4 regions of the Rhodococcus sp. NPDC057529 genome follow, and region 3 is predicted to be linked to each of the others. Evidence: riboswitches for the same ligand, from Rfam matches in the RefSeq annotation. Region 3 holds a riboswitch; each other region holds the start of a gene.

Region 1 (4,206 bases), on a different contig from region 3:
GGGCCCGCGCCGATCGCCTGCGACAACTCCACCGTGGGGATCCACAGGCCGTTGTCGAGGACCTGCTGCTGGGCGTCGGCGACGAGCGCGCTCCGCGCGGCGGGATCGGTGGTGGCGAGCTGCTTCGTCAGCACGTCGTCGAGCGCGGGAATCGGGCCGCGGCTGTTCAGATTGCGGCCTTCGAGCCCGAACTGTGTGCGCAGGATGTCGCCGTCGGCGCGGGTGCTGTTGTAGTAGGTGGCGTCGAAGTCCTTGGAATTCTGGCGAGCGGTGGCTTCCGGGGTCGACACGAGGTCGAGCTGCAGGTCCACTCCCACCGCTCTGAGCTGCTGCTGCACCAGTTCGAGGATGGCCTGGTTGCCGGCGAATACAGAGCTGAACAGCACGGGGAAGGCGAGCTTCTGACCACCCTTCTCGCGGATGCCGTCGGCGCCGGGCACCCAGCCCGCCTGATCCAGGATCGACTTCGCCTTCTCCGGGTCGTACGTCACGTCGGGCAGTGCCACGTAGCCCGGGGTGCGGCTGGCCAGGGTGCTGGTGGCCGGCTTGAAGTTGGGGCCGAGCACGGTGTCGACCAGTTCCTGCCGGTTGATCGCCGGCACCAGCGCGCTGCGCACGACGGGGTCGACGAGCGGTCCGCGGGTCACGTTGGGCTGGAAGCCGAACGGGGTTCCGGGATTCGAGGTGGTGAGCACCTGCCCGCCCGCACCTTCGATCTGCGGGGCGTCCTGCGGCAGCGCGTCGCTGATCGCGTCCAGCTGTCCCGAGGACAGGCTGCCCGTGCGGACACCGGATTCGGGGACGACGGTGAACTCGATGGTGTCGAGGTAGGCCTCGCCGTCGTGGGCGAACACGTCGGAACCCCAGTTGTATCCGGCGCGCTTGGCGAGGGTGACCGACTTGTCCTGCTGGTAGTCGGCGTACGTGAACGGCCCGGTGCCCGAGATGTTGCCGGTGCACCGCTCCTCGGCGGACTTCGCGACGGAACTGTCGGACAGGATGCCGAGCTGCGGGGTGGACGACGCCTGGAGGAACTGCGCGTTGGGTGCGGCGAAGTCGACCTGCGCGGTCTGCGGGTCGATCACGGTGGTGCCCGTGTACCCGGTGAGGTAGCTGGCACCCAGTGCGGCCTTGGCACCGGTGAGCGTGTTCACGATGGCGTCGAGGTTCTTCTTCACCGACTCCGCGGTGAAAGGTGTTCCGTCACTGAACGTCACCCCCTCCTTCAGGTGGAACGTGAAGGAGGACGCGTCGGCGTCGGTGTCCCAGCTCTCGGCCAGCCACGGCTTCAGTTCGCCCGTCTCCGGGTCCTGGTCGGTGAGCGAGTCCACCACCTGCCGGGCCACGTAGATCGTCTGGTTGGTGCCCGACTGCGCGGGGTCGGCGCACGTGGGTGCCTGGGACAGGCCGTAGCGGAGGGTGCCGCCGGGCTGCGGCGGGCCCGCGTCCGCGGAGGAACTGCTGGAGCCGCCACCGCAGGCGGTGAGCGCCGTGGCCAGCACGGCGGCGGCGCCGATACCTGCCGCGATGCGGCCGCGGTGGGACGAGGACAAAGGCACTGATGGCACCGAGAACTCCGTGATCTCGAAGAAGTGCCGTGCGCGCCGACCGTCGAGTGGGCAGCGCTCACGCGCACAGAAAGGTGAGGGACACCGGATCCGACGCGGATGCGGTGTGTAGAGCAGGAACCCCGGGCAGGTGCCGGGGTGTCAGATCAGCTGTGACAGATGGAGGTGGACAACCGGCAGAGATCGACGTGCAGACGCCCCCAGGCGCTCACGAAGCCTTCGGTCAACATGGTTCCTCCATCGATCCCGGCGGTAGCACCCGCACCCGCGGGGCGGGGGGTTGCTGCGACGTCAACGAGCCAGGTCTCTCGGTCGCTCTGGATGGTCGTTACCAAGTGTAAGAGATCGCCGGTCGCCGCGCCACACGGCCCCCGCTACCCGACTGCCTGCCGGGGCGGGAGTTCCCGTCGCGACAGCGGCGGGCGGAGACCGAGATGCTCACGCAGCGTCGCGCCTTCGTATTGCGTTCGGTACGAGCCGCGCTCCTGCAGTTCGGGCACGAGCAGGTCGACGATCTCGTCGAGTCCGGTGGGCACCAGATACGGCGAAACATTGAATCCGTCGGTCGCGCCACTGCGCACCCACCGGGTGAGTTCGTCGGCGACCTGCCCGGGGGTACCCGCGAAACCGGACCGCTGAGTCGTCGCGATCGCGACCTGCCGCAGCGACAGGTTCTGCGCCTCCGCCAGGGCCCGCCACTCGCGGGCGATGGCGAGCGGGTCCTTGCCGTCGCGGGCGGCCCCGCGGGTGACGGAGATCGGTGCGGGCACCGGATCGAAGTCGGGCAGTGGACCGTCCGGGTCGCGATCGGAAAGATCGCGGCCCCACACCTGCCCGACCAGCGACAGCGCCGTCTGCCCGGTGTACTGGCCTTCGCGGACCCAGCGGACCTTGTCCTCCACCTCGGACGCGTTCTCCGCGAGCACGATCTGGGTGCCCGGCAAAATCTTGACGTCGTCCTCGGGGCGCCCCGCTCGGCGCAGTCTCGCCCGGATGTCGTCGGCGAAAGCGAGCGCCTCGTCGAAATGGGTTCCGTGCCGGGAGAAGATGACGTCGGCGTGCGTGGCCGCGAAGTCCCTGCCTGCCGGTGAGTCGCCGGCCTGGAAGATGACGGGATGGCCCTGGGCGCTGCGCGGCAGGGTGGGGGTGATCGTGACATCGAACTGCGACGTGCGCCGCGACACGTCCTCCACACTGCCCGCGGTGGCCCAGGACGGCGCCTCGGTGCTCGTCGCGACGGCGCCGTCGGCCCACGCGTCCCAGATCGCCCGGGCGACGCCCAGGAACTGCCCGGCCCGTTCGTACCGGTCGGCGTGATCGAGGAAGCCGCCGCGCCGGAAGTTCTCCCCGGTCCACGCGTTGTCCGTGGTGACGGCGTTCCAGCCGGCGCGTCCGCCGGACAGCAGGTCCAGCCCGGACAGTCGCCGGGCGAGGTCGGCCGGTTCGTTGTAGGTGGTGTTCTGGGTGGCCACCAGCCCGATGCGCCGGGTGATGCCGGCCAGCGCCGACAGCTGGGTGATCGCGTCCGGCCTGCCCACGATGTCGAGATCGAGGATCTTGCCTTCCTGTTCCCGCAGGCGCAGACCCTCACCCAGGAAGAAGGCGTCGAACAGGCCCCGCTCGGCGGTCTGTGCCACCCGACGGAACGTTTCGAAGTCGATCTGCGATCCGCTCGTCGGATCCGACCAGATCGTCGTGTGGTTGACGCCTTGGAAGAAGACCCCGAAATGCACCTGGGCATCGGGCCGGGCGTACGAGTTGTCGGTCATGATCTCCACAACCTTTCAGCGAGAGGATTCTGCGAGGCGGTCGGCCCGGAATCGGTTGGCGGGGCGGTCGAGTCCGAGCGTGCTGCGCAGGGTCGAACCGGGTACGGGACGGTGGGCGACACCGGCGCGCAGGAGTGCCGGGATCACGTACCGCGCCAGCACCGGGAGGTCCTCGTCGACCACGGCGGGATGCAGACGCACACCGTCGACGTGCGGATCCAGTGCGCGCAGCAGTTCCACCAGTCCGGTGGCCTCGCCGGCGAACGACAGCCGCTCGCTCGACGGGGCGGGAGTGGCTGCGCCGAGCGCCACGTCGAGTTCGGCGAACACCAGCGCCGCCCCGCGGTCCTTCGCCCGCGCGGCGGCGTCGGCGATGTCACCGGGCGTCGTCCCGGACACCAGCACCACGTCGACCTGGGACGGATCGGTCTGCCCGTCGAGCCCGAACACCACCAGTTGCCCCTGCGGCGGCCGCGGCACGATCGCCGGACCCTTCACCGAGTACGTCTCGCCCCGGAAGTCGAGGTAGTGCAGTCGGTCGCGGTCGACGAAACGGCCGGTGGCGTAGTCGCGGATCACCGCGTCGTCCTCCCAGGAATCCCACAGGTCCCGGATCACGGCGATCGCGTCCCGCTCCTCCCGCGCGAGGTCGGCGGGTGCGGTGATCTCGGTCCGGCCCAGTGCGCCCGCGACCCGCGGGTCGGTGTCGCGTGCGGCGATCCAGCCGCCGCGTCCCCGCGACGCATAGTCGAGTGTCGCGAGTTGGGAGGACGTGTGAAACGGTTCGGCGTAGGTGCTGCCGACCACCGGGACGAGCCCGATCGTGCTGGTGGTCGCGGCCACGAACGCGGCGCGATTCACGGCGTCGA
Region 2 (4,206 bases), on a different contig from region 3:
GGTCGGCCGGCAGCCAACTGTCCTGGTGGGCATCCGTGGCGACATCGGCGAGCGACCACGCGTCCCAGTATTCCTTGGCCAATTCGACGAGTTCGGTGGCCCGCTCGTAGCGGCGTTCGTGCGGCAGCCATCCACCGCGCCGGAAGTTCTCGCCGGTCCACGCGTTGTCGGTGGTGACGATGTTCCATCCCGCCCGTCCGTCGGACAGGACATCCAAGCTTCCCAGCCGCCGCACAAGGTCGACCGGCAGACTGTACGTGGTGTTCTGCGTGGCGACGAGACCGATCCGGCTGGTCACCCCGGCAAGCGCCGACAGTTGAGTGATGGCGTCGGGACGGCCCGCAATGTCGGTGGCCAGTGCCGCACCGCGGTTCTCCCGCACACGCTGGCCGTCGCCGAGGAAGAACGCATCGAACAAGCCCCGTTCCAAGGTTTGAGCAACCCGCAGGAAGGTTTCCGGGGATACCTGGTCGGGGGCCTTGGAATCTTCCCACACCGTCTGCGGGCCGATTCCCGGGTAGAAAACACCGAGGTGGACCTGCGCGTCGGCATCATACGGTGCTCCGGTGTCCGGAGTGGACATGGCAAACTCCTGCCTGGTCGTGGCTAGCTGGTGGTCGATGCGAAGCGGCTGAGCGGCCGACGTAGTCCGAGCGTCTCCCGCAACGTCGAGCCCGGTTTCGGAATCCGATGCAGTGACAACTCCTGCAATATGGGAAGGACCTCGTCGACCAGAACGGCGAGATCAGTGGTGACGACGGCGGGATGGATCCGGACACCGTCCACCGTGTCCGCCAGGGACCGCACCAGGTCGACGAAGTCTCGTGCCGAACCCGCGAATCGAAGGCGTCCCCGGTCCGGCCACAGCGCATACCCATCGAGGCGGGCAAGGCGCGACTGCGCGGACTCGGTCTTCGTATCGAGAATCACCTCGACATCGGCGAAGGTCACGGCCCGCTGTCCCGCCGCCGACATCCCGATGTCGGTCACATCCCGACCGGACAGCAGCACAATGTCGAGAAGATCCGGCACCCCCAGTTCCGCAGCTCCCACGACGACTATCTGCCCCTGCGGTGAACGGGGTGTGATGAGCGGTCCGACGACGCTGAAGAATTCGCCCTCGAACCTGACGTGGTGCACCTTGTCGGGATCGAGGTAGCGACCCGTCGCGGCATCGCGGATCACGGCATCGTCCTCCCACGAATCCCAGAGCTGCCGGGCGAGCTCGATGACGTCTCGAACCTCGCGCCGTACGGCCTCGGGGGCACGTGGCTCGAATCCGACTGCACCATTGACGTCCGCGGAGTTGTCCGAGCCGACCACCCATGCCGCGCGACCCCGACTGCCGTGATCGAGGCTGGCCAGCTGCGTCGCGAGATGGAACGGTTCGGTGGTGAGGACGTGCACCGTCGGCGCCACCCCGATAGTGGCCGTCGTCGTCGCCACGAACGACGCACGCGTCCCAGCATCCAACCGTCCCAAGGGGTATGCGCCCTCCCCCGGCACCATTCGGTCGTCGATGGTGACCAGCGCGAAACCGGCAGCCTCGGCTGTGTCCACGACCGACCGGAGAACCCGGGGACAGACCACATCGGCAGGCGGGCGCCCCCACACACGCCACGCGGCGGGATGACCTCCCGCGCCATCTACCTCGACTGCCAGGTGTAGCGGTTTGGGCGCTCGAACCACGACGAAAGTCCTTTCGAAGGAGTGCGGACGCGCACCGGAGAACCAGGGTCCACGGACTCCTTGCGCGCTTGCGGAATCAGTTGTCGATTCCGCCGGGTCGTCACCTGGAGCACCCCGCCGCGCGGGAGGGTTGCCGACCAGCAAGCCAGGGCTTGATGCTGGTACTCATGACCGTCGACATGAATGTATCACGACACGTAAGGCCGAAAAGCGCACCGTCACAACATGCTCAATGCTTCCCATAGCCCACGAAGGGGGCCACGCGTAGCTTTACGATCCCGGTGATTGAAATTCACCTGACGGCACACCATTCGCGGACGGAACGACCGTCGGCGCGACGACGCGGCATCGGCCCGTTAGCCCAATCGCGCTCCGAACGGAAGAGTTTCACTCGTCGGATGTCATTGAGGTTGCAGTGATTTCAACTATCGACCGAGGCGTCCTCGTCATGACACCGTCATTCGTCGAATCTAGTCGTACGGAGAACAGTCATGACCGAAAGCGCCACGCGCACCGAGTTCGTCGTCCGCACAGCCTCGTGGTCCGATCCCGACGCGGTGGCATTGCGGGCGGCCATGGCAGCGGAAGTCGGCCCCAGGTATTCCGATCGTGTGTCGGACGCCGTTCGGGCAGCCACCAATGCGGTGGATCCGGAATCGGTGCATCTCACCGTTCTGGTGTATGTCAGAGACCTCGAGTCTGCGGAGCCACGAGCCGTGGGCCACGCGGCCTTGCGCTGGAACGGCGACGATCTCGAGTTGAAGCGGATGTTCGTCGTCAAGGAAGAACGCGGAACCGGGGTCTCGACCGCGCTGCTCACCGCGGTCGAGGATGCGGCACGAGACGCGAGGCGACCCCGTTTGATCCTCCAGACCGGCGACCGGCAACCCGACGCGGTCAGGCTGTACGAGAAGAGTGGCTACTCGCGGATCCCGACCTTCTCGCCCTACGAGGCCCTCCCCTTCTCGAACTGCTTCGAGAAGGTGTTCGGGTAGGTAACGCGTTGCATACGGCCGTGCTGGTCGTCGTTGGTCAATTCGGATAACCGCTGCGGCGATATACGCCGTATCGGTCACCCGAACTGTGCAATGGGATGCACAGGCGACGCGGCATCCCGAGCGCGGGATCGGCCTCAACCACGGTCGGTTCATCGGTCACGAGAACTCCGAGATCGACTACGCACTGCTTGATCGGCTCCGGCGTCCTGCGAGTCAGAATCGACTCGACACGGCCGCGATCGATCGGTTTGCCGCTCGCGGCCAGGACTCGCAGATCGAATCTCCTCGGCTCGACGAGGCGCCGGGTTCGATACCGACCACAACTATGCCGGTTCGGCCGAAGAACGCCAAGGCCTGCGGTCGGCGCCCGGACGATCCGGGCGCCTCTCTCCGCACGTGCCGTCGTTACGCGGTGGTTCCGCCGTCAGCGGTGTAGACGGCACCGTTCACGAACGACGCATCATCCGACAACAGCCAGGCGACCAGCGTCGCGATCTCGTCGGCTGTGCCATATCGGCCGAGTGGGATCTGCGAGATGAGCTGGTCGTGGACAGTTGCCGCGTTGCCGGGCGCCCACTGCTCCTCGAGGCTGTCGATCATGCGGGTCGCGATCTGACCGGGCGCGACGGCATTGACCCGGACGCCGCGTCCCCCCGCCTCCAGGGCGGCGCTTCGGGTCAGTCCGACGACCGCGTGCTTGCTGGCGGCATACGCGGAGAGCCGGGGAACACCTCGGATTCCGGCCTGGCTTGCGGTGTTGACGATGGCGCCTCGCCCCTGCGCATACAGGTGCGGAAGCACTTCCCGCATTCCGAAGTACACGCTACCCGCGTTGACCGCGAGTACCTGCCCGAACTGGTCCGGGTCGCTCTCGTCGAGAGCGGTCGCCGACCCCTCGATTCCGGCGTTGTTGTGCAGGTAGTCGATGCGCCCGAAATGCGCGCGTGCCGCGTCGACATACGCTCGTGTTCCGTCGTGGGTGGAGACATCGGCACCGACCGCCAAACAGCATTCTCCGAGTTCGCTCTCCAACTCCTTTACAGCCTGCTCGTCGAGGTCGACGGCCGCGACGCGGATCCCGTCCGCAACCAATCGGCGCACCGTCGCGGCGCCGATCCCGCCACCGGCACCGGTGACGATTGCTACACGGCCGGCACCCTGGTGATCGTCAATCATATTGCCTCACTTGTTATCGATTCCGTCGTGAACGCTCTACTGCGCGGTGTATCCGCCGTCGACGAGGAGAAGCTGACCGGTGACATAAGACGAACTCTCGCTCGCAAGATGTGCCACCGCATCGGCGATGTCGTCCGGAGTCGCGGTTCGGCCCAATGGATGTTGTGCTGCCATCGAATCCCACTGGGCGTCGTCGCTGATCTTGTCGGCGGTGAATCCCACCCGCGCGAAACTGGGTCCGACCGCATTGACACGCACTCCGTGCGAGCCGTATTCGACTGCTGCGGCTTTCGTCAACCCGAGCACCGCGTGCTTCGACGCCACGTACGCACTGATGTTCGGC
Region 3 (4,206 bases):
GGAACAGTCCGAAGAAGATGCCGGCCATGGTGGCCGCGACGATCGAACGGTCGCTGAACCGTTCCCGGGAGATCCGCCTGCTGTAGTCGCCGAGCGTCGGGGCGTAGGACAGCGGACCGCCGACGGCGAGGACCACGGCCAGAATCCAGGTCGGCCAGAAGCCGCCGAGCAGGTAGTCGCCGCTGCCCGCGCCGCCGTCGAAGTGGCCACCGAACGCGAAGACCCCCAGCAGGAGCAGTGCGGCGACGACGGGCAGCACGAACTTCTGGAGCGCGACCACCGTGCCGTGCCCGAACAGTGCGACGGCCACGATCTCGGCGGCGATGATGCCGTAGCCGAGGGCGAGCATGCCGTTGTCGACCGGTGTGCCGAACAGGCGGTGGGCGGCGGCGATCAGTGCGTCACCCGAGGTCCAGACCGCGATCGCCGCGTAGGCGAGGGCGAAGAGGAGGGTGAGTCCCGAGCCGATCATCCGCCCGCTCACTCCGAAGTGCGCACCACTCGACACGGTGTTGTTCGTGCCGGTGCGCGGGCCCAGGAGCGACAGGGGAGCGATGAGGAGCGTTCCGAGCCCGATGCCGATCGCGCTGGCCGCCACCGCGCTGCCGAAGCTGAGCCCGAATGTGATGGGGAGCCAGCCGAACACGATCACGGAGAACGCCAGATTGCCGCCGAAGAACACCGCGAGCATGTTGAGCGGTCGCGAATCGCGTTCCGATTCGGGGATGTACTCCACGCCGATCGTCTCGACGTGGCCGAACCGGTCCTCCGGTGGGGAGGGGGCGGTGTCGTCGAGGGGCGTCGTCGGGTCGAGATTCGTGGACACTGCGGACCTCACATTCGGGGCGGAGGTGACAGGTATCACGTCCTGTTGGCTACCGAACATATTCCAAACTGAAAATTCAGTCAATACCGGATGGTGACGTGCGCCACCGTGGGCTGCGCGGAGTTTGCGCTGCTCCGGCAATCGGGCTAGATATATGTGTGACCGCTCGTCTCATGTATTCATCAGTCATCGGAGTGCCTGTGCCTGCCGCCACCACCAGCCGAACCGTGAACCGGCACCCGGTCGCCGCCGCAGGGACGGCGCTCGACCGACGCGACATCGAGGGCGCACCGTGAGGTCGCCGATGGTCCGGTGGCAGCTGATCGGCTTCGTACTCGTCGCCGTCGCGGGGCTCGTCTACGTGGGCGCCCACTACGTGCGCCTCGACAACCTCCTCGGCTTCGGCGAATACACCGTGAATCTCGAACTGGAGACGTCGGGCGGCATCTTCACCAACGCCGAAGTCACCTACCGCGGCGTGCCGGTCGGCCGTGTCGGGAACATGTCTCTCGCCGCGGACGGCGTCGTCGTCGAATTGAGGATCGACAAGAGCGCGCCCGGCATTCCTGCGTCCGCGAAAGCCGTTGTGGCGAACCGGTCGGCGATCGGTGAGCAGTACGTCGACCTGCAGCCCTCTGCTGATCGGGGACCGTTCCTGACGGACGGTTCCCGCATCGCCGCCCGGGACACGTCCACGCCGGTGCCTGTCGAGGAATTGCTTGCCGGCACGCAGGGATTGACCGAATCCGTGCCGATCGACGCGCTCCACACCGTCGTGACCGAACTCGGCGCGGCCTTCGACGGAAAGGGCGAAGACCTTCAGTCGCTGGCGGACTCGCTGTCCGGGCTGTCGGCGTCGGGCGCCGAATCGCTCGACCGCACCGTGGCACTGCTGCGCGACGGCCGGACCGTGCTGGGCACGCAGTCCGAACAGTCCTCGGCGATCAAGGATTTCAGTTCCGACCTGGACTCGCTCGCGGATCGCCTGCGCAGCAGCGACCCCGACGTCCGGCAGCTGATCGACAACGGAAACCCGGCGAGCGGACAACTGGGGCAACTGGTCTCGGAGGCGGGACCCGGAATCACGGCCGGCCTCGCCAACCTGTCGGCCACGGCGAAGGTGATCTCCGTGCAGGCGACGGCCCTGCGCACCCTCTTCGTGTACCTGCCGGGCGTGGCGGCGGCGTCGTCGACCATCGCTCCCGACGACGGAACCGTGCACCTGGGCCTGGTGGCCGAGACGAACAACCCGCCGTCGTGCACCGTCGGGTACGAGGGCACCCAGGCGATCCTCCGGGAGATGAAGAGCCAGGATCCGAACTTCGACGACACGCAGCAGGACTTCCCGCAGAACACCGCCGCCACCTGTGCGGCCCCGCAGGGCAGTCTCACCGGCGTCCGCAGCGCGAATCGGATCGTGTTCGGCGACCCCGCCACCGTTCAGCCGTGGGACTCCACACCCAAGAAGGACCCGAACAAGCTGGACCTCAACCCGATTGCGAATCAGCTCGCCCCGCTGCTCGGAGTCACCCCCGGCTGACGCGAGCGCCGAGCCCGGATCCCGGACCCTTCCGGTGTCGAGTTGACAACTGCGCGCCGATCCTGCAATCTTCGAAACAGGTCACGAGTACCAGCGTCAAGCCCCGGCTAGCTGGTCGGCAACCCTCCACCGCGGCGGGGTGCTCCGGGTGACGACCAGGCTGAGGTTCATACCGAACCCGGCAAGCGCGGACTCCGAGAGGGCGCCGACCCTGCGACGAGTCCCTGACTACGAGGGATGTCGTGATGACTGCTGTATTGACCGCTGACGTGTGTGTTGCCCCCCTGGCTCAGGTTTCGGGTTCCGACCTGCGGGTTCCGCTCGTTCAGGGCGGCGACTGCACGTATGTGAACTTCGACTACGCGGCCAGTGCGCCGGCGTTGGCACAGGTGACGGACCGTATAGGCGCACTGCTTCCGACGTACTCCAGCGTGCACCGCGGCGCCGGTTACGCCTCGCGGGTGTCGACCGAGTGCTACGAGAAGGCCCGCGACTCGGTGGCCCGGTTCGTCGGAGCGTGTGACGACCAGGTGGTGGTGTTCACCCGCAACACCACCGACTCGCTGAACCTGCTCGCCGGTTGCGTTCCCGGCAGCACCGTCGTCCTCGACATCGAACACCACGCGAACCTGCTGCCGTGGAAGGATTCTCGCGTCGTGCGGGCCGCGGACACGCTGGCCGAGACCGTCCGGCTGCTCGTCGCCGAACTGTGCTCCAAGCCCACCGCCCTGCTCGCGGTGACGGGTGCCTCCAACGTCACCGGCGAGGTGCTGCCGATCGCCGCCCTCGCCGAGGTGGCGCATCGTTGCGGCGCACGGATTCTCGTCGACGCCGCTCAGCTGGCACCGCACCGCCGCATCGACGTCGAGGAGTGGGGTGTCGACTACCTCGCCTTCTCCGGGCACAAGCTGTACGCCCCGTTCGGCGCCGGCGTGCTCGTGGGCCGCCGGGACTGGCTCGACGCCGCCGAGCCCTACCTCGCGGGCGGCGGCGCGGTCCGGAACGTGACCGTCGAATCCACTCAGTGGGCGCCTTCCCCCGCCCGGCACGAGGCGGGAACCCCCAACGTGCTCGGCGCCGCGGCCCTCGCCGCCGCGTGCGATGCGCTGTCCGAACTGGACTTCGGCACGGTGGCCGAACACGAGGCGGCGCTCACCGGCCGGCTGCTCGACGGCCTCGGCTCCGTCGACGGCCTGGAGTTCCTGCGGCTGTGGTCGGACGCCCCCGACACCGTGGGGATCGTGACGTTCACGATCGACGGTTTCGAGCCGGGGGAGATCGCCGCCTACCTGTCCGCCGAACACGGAATCGGGGTTCGCGACGGACGCTTCTGCGCACACCCGCTGCTCGGCCGCCTCGGCAGGCCCGACGGCGCCGTGCGGGTCAGCCTGGGTCTCGGAAGCTGCTCGGAGGACGTGGATCGGCTGGTCGACGCCGTGCGCACCCTGGTGGCGGGACGCCGGAACTGGGCCTACGCCAAGGAGAGCGGCCAGTGGAATCCGGTGCCCGAGACCCGCTTTTCGCGAGACGCGCTAGTATGACGGCATGGCATCGCAGGCTGGGAGCACAATGATTGCTCACTGGTGCCGTCGGCATGTCGATCTGTGCCGAACCGCCTCGGGTATGTGTTCGAGCTGACCGGTCTTCCCGCTCCGTTTCACTCACACGCACACGTCATTCCCGAGGAACCCCTATGTCTCGAGACAATGCCTTCGTTTCCCGTCCCCTTCGCGTCGCCGTCGAGCTGACCGGATCAGGACACCACCCGGCCGCCGAGGGCGCCGCAGGCACGCGGCCGATCAACGGCGCCGACTACTGGGTGGACCTGACCGCCGACTCG
Region 4 (4,206 bases), on a different contig from region 3:
TCCGCGGCCCACGTCGTGCCGGTTCATCGCCTCGGACAGCAGCACGTACGTGCCCGGGTCGAACCTGCCGACCAGCTTGTCGGCCTGATGCTGGAGGTAACTTTCGACAGAGTACCGCCCGCCGCGCCACGGGTCCTCGCCGTCCTGCGGCGAGTTCGCGAACCGGGAGTCGAGTTCGCTCTCGGTGCGGTACGTGAGGTGCGCGATCCTGCGGGCGATGCGCAGTCCGGTCCGGGGGATCCGGCCGGTGTCGTGGTAGTCGCCGCCCAGCCAGTCGGGGTCGCTGGTGATGGCCTCGATCTGGGTGGTCTGCGTGCCGATCTGGTCCGCGGTGGCGCGGGCGCCGACCGCGAGAACGAGCGCCGACGCCACCTGGTCCGGGTACGTGACGGCCCACTCGAGCGCGCGCATGCCGCCCATCGAACCACCGACCACGGACGCCAGCTTCTCGATGCCCAGCAGGTCGGTGAACTTCTTCTCGGCCGCGATCTGGTCGCGGATGGAGATTTCCGGGAAGCGGCTGCCCCACGGGCGGCCGTCCTCCGCGATCGAACCGGGGCCGGTGGTGCCCCGGCAGCCACCGAGGACGTTGGTCGCGACGACGCACCACTCGTCGGTGTCGATCGGCGCACCCGGGCCGACCATTCCGGTCCACCAGCCGGGGGAGGGGTGCTCGTCGGTGACGGGGCCGGTGACGTGGGAGTCGCCGGTGAGGGCGTGCTCGACGAGGACCACGTTGTCGCGGTTCGGGGACAGCTCGCCCCACCGCTGCACGGCGAGAGTCACGGACGGGATCACCGCGCCGTTCTCGAGCTCGAGCGATCCGATGTCGACGGTGCCGAGACGTCCGTCGGCCACGGGGAGGTTCTGCACTGCGCTCACGGTCAAGATGCCGCCGCCGTAATTCCGGATTCGATATCGGCGATGATGTCGTCGATCCCTTCGATGCCGACTGCCAGCCGGACCAGTCCGGGGGTGACGCCGCTGGCGGCCTGCTCCTCCGGGGTCAGCTGGGAGTGTGTGGTGGACGCCGGGTGGATCACCAGCGAGCGGACGTCGCCGATGTTCGCGACGTGGCTGTGCAGGGTGAGGGCGTTGACGAACTTCTTGCCCGCGTCGATGCCGCCGGCGAGTTCGAACGTCACGATGGCACCCGCACCCCTCGGCGCGATCTGCTTGGCTCGGTCGTACCACGGTGACGACGGGAGTCCGGCGTATCCGACGGACACGATCTCCGGCCGCGCCTCCAGGTACTGCGCCACGGCGGTCGCGTTGGACACGTGCCGCTCCATCCGCAGGCTCAGCGTCTCGAGGCCCTGCGCGATGAGGAACGCGTTGAACGGGGAGATCGCGGAACCGAGGTCGCGCAGCAACTGCACGCGCGCCTTGAGGGCGTAGGCGGGCGGCCCGAGTTCGGAGTAGACGACGCCGTGGTAGCTCGGGTCCGGGGTGGTGAAGCTGCTGTGCCTGCCCTGGGTCCAGTCGAACGTGCCGCCGTCGACGATGACGCCCGCGATGGCCGTGCCGTGGCCGCCGAGGTACTTGGTGGCCGAGTGCACCACGATGTCCGCGCCGTGCTCGAGCGGGCGGATCAGGTAGGGGGTGGCCACGGTGTTGTCGACGATCAGCGGGATTCCGTGCTGGTGTGCGACGCCGGAGATTCCGGGCAGGTCGAGCACGTCGTTGCGGGGATTGGAGATGGTCTCGCCGTAGAACGCCCGCGTGTTCTCCCGGACGGCGTTCTTCCACTGCTCGAGGTCGTCGGGGTCTTCGACGAACGAGACCTCGATGCCGAGCTTGGGCAGCGTGTAGTGGAAGAGGTTGTACGTGCCGCCGTAGAGGCGCGGGCTGGAGACGATGTGGTCGCCTGCCTCGGCGAGGTTCAGGATCGCGAACGTCTCGGCGGCCTGCCCGGACGACAGCAGCAGGGCGGCGACGCCGCCTTCGAGGGCGGCGATGCGCTGTTCGACCGCGTCCTGGGTGGGGTTCATGATGCGGGTGTAGATGTTGCCGGGCTCGGCCAGACCGAACAGCGCGGCAGCATGGTCGGTGCTGTCGAACGTGTACGAGGTGGTCTGGTAGATCGGCAGCGCCCGCGCCTTGGTGGTCGCGTCGGACGTCTGCCCGGCGTGGATCTGCTTGGTCTCGAACGACCAGTTCTCGGTCATGTGCTGTCTACTCCAGTGGTCTGACGAGGCGCGGACGAGGAGTTCATTCGCTTCGCGCACAGGGCTTGTCTGGGGTCTATCTACGACAACAACAACACATCATGAACCTCCGATGTCGGACCCGCGCTTGTCACCCGACTGTGTGTATGAATCAGGGAACCAGGTCATCACCCGGGGCACCCCACCGCGGTGGAGGGTTGCCGGCCAGCTAGCCGGGGCTCGTTGCTGGCACTCATGACCTCTGTTGAATCTTAGCGGCTGCGGTAAAGCGACCGGAAACGGCACCGAACCGGGCCGCGAGCAGGGAAAAGTTACCCGCCGGTAGGTGTGGGATTTCACACCTGCATATTGCGCGACCCGCGTATAGCAGTACGCTTGTCTTGTTTAAGTACGGTCTCCCCGGCGGCCGCCGTGACCGTCTACGTTTGACAAGCGAACCGTTCGCGGACCCACTCACGAAGTGCGCCCGCAACCGTGTAACCAGGGAAACTTCCTAGGAGGACGCGAAGCACCCATGTCCAAGATCAAGGTTGAGGGCACCGTCGTCGAACTCGACGGCGACGAGATGACACGCATCATCTGGCAGTTCATCAAAGACAAACTGATCCATCCCTACCTGGATGTGAACCTGGAGTATTACGACCTCGGCATCGAGTACCGGGACGAGACCGACGACCAGGTCACCGTCGACGCGGCCAACGCCATCAAGAAGCACGGCGTCGGCGTCAAGTGCGCGACGATCACCCCGGACGAGGCACGCGTCGAGGAGTTCGGCCTGAAGAAGATGTGGCGGTCGCCCAACGGCACCATCCGCAACATTCTCGGTGGCACGATCTTCCGCGCGCCGATCATCATCTCCAACGTCCCGCGACTGGTCCCGGGCTGGACGAAGCCGATCATCATCGGCCGTCACGCCTTCGGCGACCAGTACCGCGCCACCGACTTCAAGGTTCCCGGCCCCGGCAAGGTGATGATCACCTACACGCCCGAGGACGGCAGCGAGCCGATCGAGCACGAGCTGGTGAACTTCCCCGACGGCGGCGGCGTCGTCCAGGGGCAGTACAACTTCACCAAGTCCATCGAGGACTTCGCGCGCGCCTCGCTCAACTACGGCCTGCAGCAGAACTACCCGGTGTACCTGTCGACCAAGAACACCATCCTCAAGGCGTACGACGGCGCGTTCAAGGACATCTTCCAGCACGTGTACGAGACCGAGTTCAAGCCGGAGTTCGACGCGGCAGGACTCACCTACGAGCACCGCCTCATCGACGACATGGTCGCGTCGGCGCTCAAGTGGGAGGGCGGCTACGTCTGGGCCTGCAAGAACTACGACGGCGACGTCCAGTCCGACACCGTCGCGCAGGGCTTCGGATCGCTCGGACTCATGACCTCCGTGCTGCTGACCCCGGACGGAAAGACGTGTGAGGCCGAGGCCGCGCACGGCACCGTGACGCGTCACTTCCGCCAGCATCAGCAGGGCAAGCCGACGTCCACCAACCCCATCGCGTCGATCTTCGCGTGGACCCGTGGACTCGAGCACCGCGGCAAGCTGGACAACACCCCCGACGTCATCGGCTTCGCTCAGAAGCTCGAAGACGTGGTCATCAAGACCGTCGAGGGCGGCCAGATGACCAAGGACCTCGCGATGCTGGTCGGCGGCGACCAGGGCTACCTGACCACCGAGGAGTTCCTCGGTGAGCTGGACATCAACCTCCAGAAGGCCATCGCCGAGCAGTAGGCGCCGAAGCCGCAGCAGTACGAAACGGGATGCCCCCCTCGGCGGGGTGTCCCGTTTCGCGTGTCCGGGACCGGGTGAGTCATCTCACGGCCGCTCGCGCCGCGAAACGCGGAATCCGGGGAAGAGAATTCCGGTGTGGGTCGTTGCGCAACGAGGCGCCGTGCGCCGCGTAGTCGTATTTCTGCCTAGTCGAAAGTTCTGCTGTGAGCACTTCCACCCCGGTCCGCCCCGAGCACCTCGGTGTCATCGCGCAACATCCGTCCGTCCGCACGCTCGCCATGATCGCGCTCGCGCTCGGTG

The links. Region 3 has a riboswitch for S-adenosylmethionine ahead of ACFU5V_RS00100 (aminotransferase class V-fold PLP-dependent enzyme). Riboswitches for the same ligand answer to the same signal wherever they lie in the genome.
Region 1: linked by a shared signal. The riboswitch ahead of ACFU5V_RS29735 (putative leader peptide) and the one ahead of ACFU5V_RS00100 (aminotransferase class V-fold PLP-dependent enzyme) in region 3 are both predicted to bind S-adenosylmethionine.
Region 2: linked by a shared signal. The riboswitch ahead of ACFU5V_RS35370 (LLM class flavin-dependent oxidoreductase) and the one ahead of ACFU5V_RS00100 (aminotransferase class V-fold PLP-dependent enzyme) in region 3 are both predicted to bind S-adenosylmethionine.
Region 4: linked by a shared signal. The riboswitch ahead of ACFU5V_RS21715 (bifunctional o-acetylhomoserine/o-acetylserine sulfhydrylase) and the one ahead of ACFU5V_RS00100 (aminotransferase class V-fold PLP-dependent enzyme) in region 3 are both predicted to bind S-adenosylmethionine.

Annotation. Positions count from the first base shown of each region.
Region 1 is NZ_JBHVEY010000017.1:146,265-150,470, reverse strand. Features, by position in the region: gene ACFU5V_RS29740 (ABC transporter substrate-binding protein) at 1-1,559, opposite strand, end outside; gene ACFU5V_RS29735 (putative leader peptide) at 1,715-1,798, opposite strand; SAM riboswitch class I at 1,803-1,896, opposite strand; gene ACFU5V_RS29730 (NtaA/DmoA family FMN-dependent monooxygenase) at 1,943-3,337, opposite strand; gene ACFU5V_RS29725 (LLM class flavin-dependent oxidoreductase) at 3,353-4,206, opposite strand, start outside.
Region 2 is NZ_JBHVEY010000025.1:89,050-93,255, forward strand. Features, by position in the region: gene ACFU5V_RS35365 (NtaA/DmoA family FMN-dependent monooxygenase) at 1-583, opposite strand, end outside; gene ACFU5V_RS35370 (LLM class flavin-dependent oxidoreductase) at 607-1,689, opposite strand; SAM riboswitch class IV at 1,749-1,862, opposite strand; gene ACFU5V_RS35375 (GNAT family N-acetyltransferase) at 2,181-2,684, shown strand; gene ACFU5V_RS35380 (SDR family NAD(P)-dependent oxidoreductase) at 3,093-3,863, opposite strand; gene ACFU5V_RS35385 (SDR family NAD(P)-dependent oxidoreductase) at 3,900-4,206, opposite strand, start outside.
Region 3 is NZ_JBHVEY010000001.1:18,310-22,515, forward strand. Features, by position in the region: gene ACFU5V_RS00085 (purine-cytosine permease family protein) at 1-826, opposite strand, end outside; gene ACFU5V_RS00090 (hypothetical protein) at 1,000-1,122, shown strand; gene ACFU5V_RS00095 (MlaD family protein) at 1,119-2,366, shown strand; SAM riboswitch class IV at 2,446-2,560, shown strand; gene ACFU5V_RS00100 (aminotransferase class V-fold PLP-dependent enzyme) at 2,612-3,907, shown strand; gene ACFU5V_RS00105 (putative leader peptide) at 3,936-4,004, shown strand; gene ACFU5V_RS00110 (hypothetical protein) at 4,060-4,206, shown strand, end outside.
Region 4 is NZ_JBHVEY010000010.1:265,657-269,862, forward strand. Features, by position in the region: gene ACFU5V_RS21710 (homoserine O-acetyltransferase) at 1-882, opposite strand, end outside; gene ACFU5V_RS21715 (bifunctional o-acetylhomoserine/o-acetylserine sulfhydrylase) at 885-2,168, opposite strand; SAM riboswitch class IV at 2,287-2,408, opposite strand; gene ACFU5V_RS21720 (NADP-dependent isocitrate dehydrogenase) at 2,683-3,906, shown strand; gene ACFU5V_RS21725 (MFS transporter) at 4,110-4,206, shown strand, end outside.